DNA from 2 places in the Salmonella bongori NCTC 12419 genome. Region 1 is predicted to be linked to the other one. Evidence: predicted binding sites of a transcription regulator. Region 1 holds the regulator's gene; the other holds the start of a gene.
The links. The regulator Fur, encoded in region 1, represses iron uptake genes when iron is present. The targets are predictions, from matches to a motif close to ATAATAATGAGAACNACTATCAA.

Region 1 (3,418 bases):
GTCATTCAATGGGCGGTAAAGCGGTCATGGCACTAACAGCGCTGGCGCCCGATCGCATCGATCGTCTGGTTGCGATTGATATCGCCCCCGTGGATTATCACGTTCGCCGCCACGATCGGATTTTCGCGGCTATTAACGCCGTGAGCGAATCCAACGCCACGTCCCGCCAACAGGCAGCAGGTGTTATGCGCCAGCATCTTAGCGAAGAAGGGGTGATTCAGTTTCTGTTAAAATCCTGGAGTGAGGGGCAATGGCGTTTTAATGTCCCGGTATTATGGGATCAGTATCCGCATATCGTGGGCTGGGAAACCATTCCGGCCTGGGAACAGCCGGCGCTGTTTATCCCTGGCGGCAACTCGCCGTATGTAACGGAAACATACCGCGACGCTCTGCTGGCGCAATTCCCGCTGGCGCGAGCGCATGTGATTGCCGGTGCGGGTCACTGGGTACATGCTGAAAAACCTGAGGCGGTCTTGCGCGCCATCCGCCGTTACCTGCACGATACCGCTAACTGATTAAAAACTCATCGCCCGCGCACGATTACGCGCACGGGCGTTGGCGTCGCTTCTTCGCTGATGTATGATGGCGCGCTATCCATCCGGGCATAAGCCTGGCTGATTGTTTCCCCCGAAGTCACCAAAATCATGGCCAAAGAACAAACGGACCGTACGACATTAGATCTGTTCGCGCACGAGCGTCGCCCGGGACGACCTAAAACGAATCCGCTTTCGCGCGATGAACAGTTACGCATCAACAAGCGCAACCAGTTAAAACGCGACAAAGTTCGTGGCCTTAAGCGTGTCGAATTAAAACTCAACGCACAAGCGGTTGACGCGCTCAATGAGCTGGCCGAAGCGCGTAACATTAGCCGCAGCGAGCTCATTGAAGAAATATTAATGAAGCAGCTCATGGCGCTGCGCGGCCAGGGGTTAGTCTGAAAACAAGTTTTGTTGCATATTTCGTGTAGCAGAGCGTGCAGTCCCACGTGATTGCTGTTTCCGCATGTCTGCCTGTTCTGCTATGATTGCCCTTATCCGTGGGCAATTCGCCACCACCATTTCAATAAGTTTCAAGAGGTTATTTTACTCATGGCAATCACTGGCATCTTTTTCGGCAGCGACACCGGTAATACCGAAAATATCGCAAAAATGATTCAAAAACAGCTTGGTAAAGACGTTGCCGATGTGCATGACATTGCGAAAAGCAGTAAAGAAGACCTGGAAGGGTATGACATTCTGTTGCTGGGCATCCCGACATGGTACTACGGCGAAGCGCAATGCGACTGGGATGACTTCTTCCCGACGCTCGAAGAAATTGATTTTAACGGTAAGCTAGTGGCGCTGTTTGGCTGTGGCGATCAGGAAGACTACGCGGAATATTTTTGTGATGCGCTTGGCACGATTCGCGACATTATTGAGCCGCGCGGCGCGACGATTGTAGGTCACTGGCCAACCGCAGGCTACCATTTTGAAGCCTCTAAAGGTCTGGCCGACGACGATCATTTTGTCGGCCTGGCGATTGACGAAGACCGCCAGCCTGAGCTGACTGCCGAGCGCGTTGAAAAATGGGTCAAGCAAGTTTCGGCTGAATTGCATCTCGACGATATCCTCAACGCCTGATCTCATGTGGCGCAGCATTATGTCTGCGCCGCATCAATAGACAAGACCAATCAAAATAATTGCTACAAATTTGTAACTTTCGCACCTATCCCTGTACAATGTCCGGGTGTAATCAGGTGGCGCCGGGATTTGCAGGCAACACCACAGTTTTATTAATATCTGCGAGAGACTTGCGGTTTTCATTTCGGCATGGCAGTCCTATAATGATACGCATTATCTTGAGTGCAATTTCTGTCACTTCTCTAATGAAGTGAATCGTTTAGCAACAGGACAGATTCCGCATGACTGACAACAATACCGCATTAAAGAAGGCTGGCCTGAAAGTAACGCTTCCTCGTTTAAAAATTCTGGAAGTTCTTCAGGAACCAGATAACCATCACGTCAGTGCGGAAGATTTATACAAACGCCTGATCGACATGGGTGAAGAAATCGGTCTGGCAACCGTGTACCGTGTGCTGAACCAGTTTGACGATGCCGGTATCGTAACCCGCCATAATTTTGAAGGCGGTAAATCCGTTTTTGAACTGACGCAACAGCATCATCATGATCATCTTATCTGCCTTGACTGTGGAAAAGTGATTGAATTTAGTGATGAGTCTATTGAAGCGCGCCAGCGTGAAATTGCGGCGAAACACGGTATTCGTTTAACTAATCACAGCCTCTATCTTTACGGCCACTGCGCTGAAGGCGACTGCCGCGAAGACGAACACGCGCACGATGACGCGAACAAATAAGTATAAATCTTTCAAAGAGCCAACCGCCCGGTTGGCTTTTTTATATCCCCTCTTTTCTGCCGCTTGATGTTGATTTAATGTAAAAAAACGCTATCGCATCTCAGGAGAGCAGGAATGGAGCTTCGCCAGTTACGCTATTTCGTCCGTATTATTGAAACCGGCAGTATGGGCAGCGCCGCGCAGGATCTGGATATTGGCGTTTCAGCATTAAGCCAACAGATGTCCCGCCTGGAAAACGAGCTCGCTATCCGTCTGTTGCAGCGTACTTCGCGTGGTGTTACACCGACCAATGCGGGTCTGGCTTTTTATTCGCAAGCACAACTCGCTTTGCGCCATGCCGACGACGCGATCCTTGCCGCCAGAGAAGCGCGTCTTTCGGGCCATGTGAGTGTAGGGATGGCTCCCAGTACCGCGTCCATACTGGGTATACCGTTTATTCATGCCATGCGGGAAAACTATGCCGATGTTCGTTTGCATGTGGTGGAAAGCCTGTCCGGTAATCTGGAAAGAATGATTAATACCCGCCAGATTGATTTAGCCGTAGTCTTTCAAAAAGATAAAATCCTGCGCTGGAGCGCCAGACCAATTCTTGAAGAACAGCTTTTTCTGATTGGCTCTCACGCCCTGTTGGCAACGCTTCCTGATAACCCCATCACGCCAGAACAACTGGCAGGCATTCCGCTCATTATGCCCAGCCAGGGACACGGGCTGCGCGGCAGGCTGGACGCTGTCTGCCAGGAATATTCGCTTAACGTTGAGATCGTTGCGGAAATTGACGGTCTGGCGTTATTGATGCGCGCCGTGCGTGATGGCCTCGGTGCCACGTTACAACCCGGTGCGGCGATTTCACACCTGGATAATGATGCGCTAAGCGTGATCGGCGTCCATAATCCGGTACTCAGCCGCCCCAACTTTTTAGTCAGTCTCTCGGACGATGAACTGACGCCAGCCGGGCTTGCCGCCAGAGTGGTACTGACAAAAGTGATGCGTCAGTTAGTCGACGCCGGCGAATGGCCAGGTGCTACCCTTTACGCTTACTAAACCCCCGTTTAGCGCTACCTGATA
Region 2 (3,418 bases), 1.2 Mb from region 1:
TAATGGTGCTGGGAACGCCCAATATGTAGCGGCTCATCACCTGCCAGCAGGCGATACCCACCATAATAGCCAGCATCAGGCAGCAGACGGCGCCCAGTAATGAATCAAGTCCTTTTCTGAATGTATTCATCTTAATTTCCTGATTAAATTATTTTTTTGCTGTCTGGATACGTTGATATAGCCCGTAAAGACGCGGTTTGTTTTTCAGTTCGTCGTAAATAGGCTGTACCGCGTTCTGGAAGGGTTTTTTGTCGATGTCGTAGAATTCCACGTTGAAATCTTTCACTGCCGCCAGCCTGGTTTTCTCAATTTCCTTATCCCATGCGGTCTTTTCAAACGCGATCGATGCCTGGATAGCGTCTTTGACAATACGTTGTTGTTCCGGCGTCAGCTTTTCCAGTGTGAGGGTGCTCATTAGCAGGATATCGGGAATGCGGGTGTGCATATCGTACGTGTAATAACGGGCGACTTCGCCGTGGCGGGCGATAGTCAGAGCGAACTCATTGTTTTCCGCGCCGTCGAGAATGCCTTGCTGTAACGAGGTATAGACTTCCGCCTGGCTCATGGCGATGGGTGAAGCGCCCAACAGTTTGAGGGTTTGGATTGCCGTCTCACTTTGCATTACGCGGATTTTTTTCCCACGCAAATCCTCAATGCGTTTAACCGGCGCTTTGCTCATATAAAAATTACGCGCGCCGGAATCATACCAACCCACGCCGACAAACCCCTGTGCTGCGGTGGTTTGATAAACAGGTTCCATTACCTGTGGGTTATCCATTACGCGATAGTATTCATCAACGCTGGAAAACAGGTAGGGGAGTGAGAAAACGCCGTACTCAGGCGAAAAACTCTCCATCAGTCCGGAGGACACTTTTGTGATATCGACGACGCCAACCTGCGTCAACTCTACCAGTTCGCGCTCGCCGCCAAGCTGCCCATCCGGGAAGTATTGTACTTTGATATCCCCGCCAGTTTTCGTTTCAACTTGCTGCCCAAAGAAGTGCAATGCATCTTTTACCGGCTGACTGTTTTCAGCGTAGGCCAGGCGTAAAACCGTTTCGCCGTGGGAGAAGAAAGAGAGTGTAAAGAGTAAGGCCAGCGTAGCCAGATGTATAAAACCAGGTTGCTTCATAATTCCCTCGCAATGGTAATAATTTGCCGGGAATGTAATCGCGTACTGAAATTATAACCTTTTTGATTTTGCCACTACTGACAAAACCTGGCACCAAAAGAAAGATTTTGAAACCCTGTTTCACATTTATTAGTTTCCAGGAATTTATCACCGTGTCGTTTCTACGACGAGACTGAAAAACGGTGGTTTTTCAGCCGTTGCCGCGGCGATTATAACCACGAAAAAAGTACGGCATTGATAATCATTTTCAATATCATTTAATTAACTATAATGAACCAACTGCTTACGCGGCGTTAACACTGTGCCGCTCGACAATAATGGAGATGATTATGAGTTATACACTGCCATCCCTGCCGTACGCTTATGATGCACTGGAACCGCACTTCGATAAGCAGACGATGGAGATTCACCACACTAAACACCATCAAACCTACGTCAATAACGCTAACGCGGCGCTGGAAAGCCTGCCTGAATTCGCTAATCTGCCGGTTGAAGAACTGATCGCTAAACTGGAGCAGGTACCGGCGGATAAGAAAACCGTTCTGCGCAACAACGCTGGCGGCCATGCTAACCACAGTCTGTTCTGGAAGGGCCTGAAAAAAGGCACTACCCTGCAGGGCGATCTTAAAGCTGCGATTGAGCGTGATTTCGGTTCTGTTGAGAAATTCAAAGAAGAGTTTGAAAAAGCTGCAGCAACCCGTTTTGGTTCCGGCTGGGCGTGGCTGGTGCTGAAAGGCGATAAACTGGCTGTGGTTTCTACCGCTAACCAGGACTCTCCGCTAATGGGCGAAGCCATTTCCGGCGCGTCTGGCTTCCCGATTCTGGGTCTGGATGTGTGGGAACATGCTTATTACCTGAAGTTCCAGAACCGTCGCCCGGACTATATTAAAGAATTCTGGAATGTCGTGAACTGGGATGAGGCAGCGGCGCGCTTCGCGGCGAAAAAATAAAGTTGCATTGAAGCCCGTGAGAAGCGAGTCTGATGACTCGCTTTTTTTGTATCTGCATAAGGAGTCGCGATGCATTATCCGGTTGAGGTATTCACAGGCAACATTCAGGATTACGTGGGAAGCCGCCCCAGCGCTATTGCGAAAGTGCAGGTCGATGGTGAACTGATGCTGACGGCGCTGGGTCTGGAAAGTGATGAGCAGGCGGAGAAAAAAATTCATGGCGGTCCCGATCGCGCGCTGTGTCATTATCCGCGTGAGCATTACCTCTATTGGGCGCGGGAGTTTCCGGCGCTGGCGGAGCGGTTTGTCGCTCCGGCATTTGGCGAGAACCTTTCCACTGACGGTCTGACGGAACAGAATGTTTTTATCGGCGATATTTTTCGTTGGGGAGAGGCGCTTATTCAGGTAACGCAGCCGCGGTCGCCATGCTTTAAGCTCAATTACCATTTCGCGATTAGCGACATGGCGAGCCAGATGCAAAACATGGGTAAAACCGGCTGGCTCTACAGCGTGATAGCGCCAGGCAAAGTATCGACAGATGCGCCGTTGGAGCTGGTCTCCCGCTTGAGCGATGTCAGCGTGCAAGAGGCGATCGCCATTGCCTGGCATATGCCATTTGATGATGAGCAGTACCATCGATTGCTGTCGGCGGCAGGATTATCCAAAAGCTGGACCCGAACTATGCAAAAGCGCCGCCTGAGCGGTAAAATTGAAAATAACGCGCGACGTTTGTGGGGATGATATTCCGCCCGGTAGCGCGTTGCTTACCGGGCTCGCGGGCCGGATAAGGCGGTTACGCCGCCATCCGGCGCCACACTGCTTGTTACGAACGCTTATACAGTGGTAGCCAGATAACCAACCGTAAACCGCCTAATGGGCTATCATCCGCTTTCACCCAGCCTCGATGCTGTTGAATGGCGGTTTCGACAATCGCCAGTCCCAGGCCGGTGCCGCCGGATGCTCGGTCGCGCGCTTCATCGGTGCGATAGAAGGGGCGGAAGATCTGCTCTCTGTCTTCAGGGCTAACGCCTGGCCCGTCGTCATCAACCGTAATCGTAATACCGTCTTTATCCACTGAAAAGCCGACTTCAATCTTCGTGTGTGAATAGCGCAACGCGTTACGGACAATGTTCTCCAGCGCGCTTTCCAGCGCGTTCGGGTTGCCATAGAGCGGCCACGGCCCCGGTGGATAATTCACCGTTAACGACTTGCCCATCTGCTCGGCTTCAAAGGCGGCGTTATCCAGGACTTCGCCCCATAGCTGGTTAGCCTTCATCGTTTCGCTGACCAGGGCGTTTTTCTGTTGGTTGCGCGACATTACCAGCAGGTCGTTGAT

Region 2: sodA (superoxide dismutase [Mn]) is a predicted target of Fur. The motif match lies at 1,367-1,389, and genes of this name have one in related genera.

What each region holds. Positions count from the first base shown of each region.
Region 1 covers NC_015761.1:655,539-658,956, reverse strand. Annotated here, with positions in the region: gene ybfF (esterase) at 1-515, shown strand, start outside; gene ybfE (LexA regulated protein) at 645-938, shown strand; gene fldA (flavodoxin FldA) at 1,089-1,619, shown strand; partial or broken gene SBG_RS22935 (fur leader peptide) at 1,823-1,908, shown strand; gene fur (ferric iron uptake transcriptional regulator) at 1,901-2,353, shown strand; gene tcuR (tricarballylate utilization LysR family transcriptional regulator TcuR) at 2,468-3,394, shown strand.
Region 2 covers NC_015761.1:3,933,764-3,937,181, forward strand. Annotated here, with positions in the region: gene SBG_RS18610 (TRAP transporter small permease) at 1-130, opposite strand, end outside; gene SBG_RS18615 (TRAP transporter substrate-binding protein) at 149-1,132, opposite strand; gene sodA (superoxide dismutase [Mn]) at 1,462-2,082, shown strand; gene yiiM (6-hydroxyaminopurine reductase) at 2,152-2,823, shown strand; gene cpxA (envelope stress sensor histidine kinase CpxA) at 2,906-3,418, opposite strand, start outside.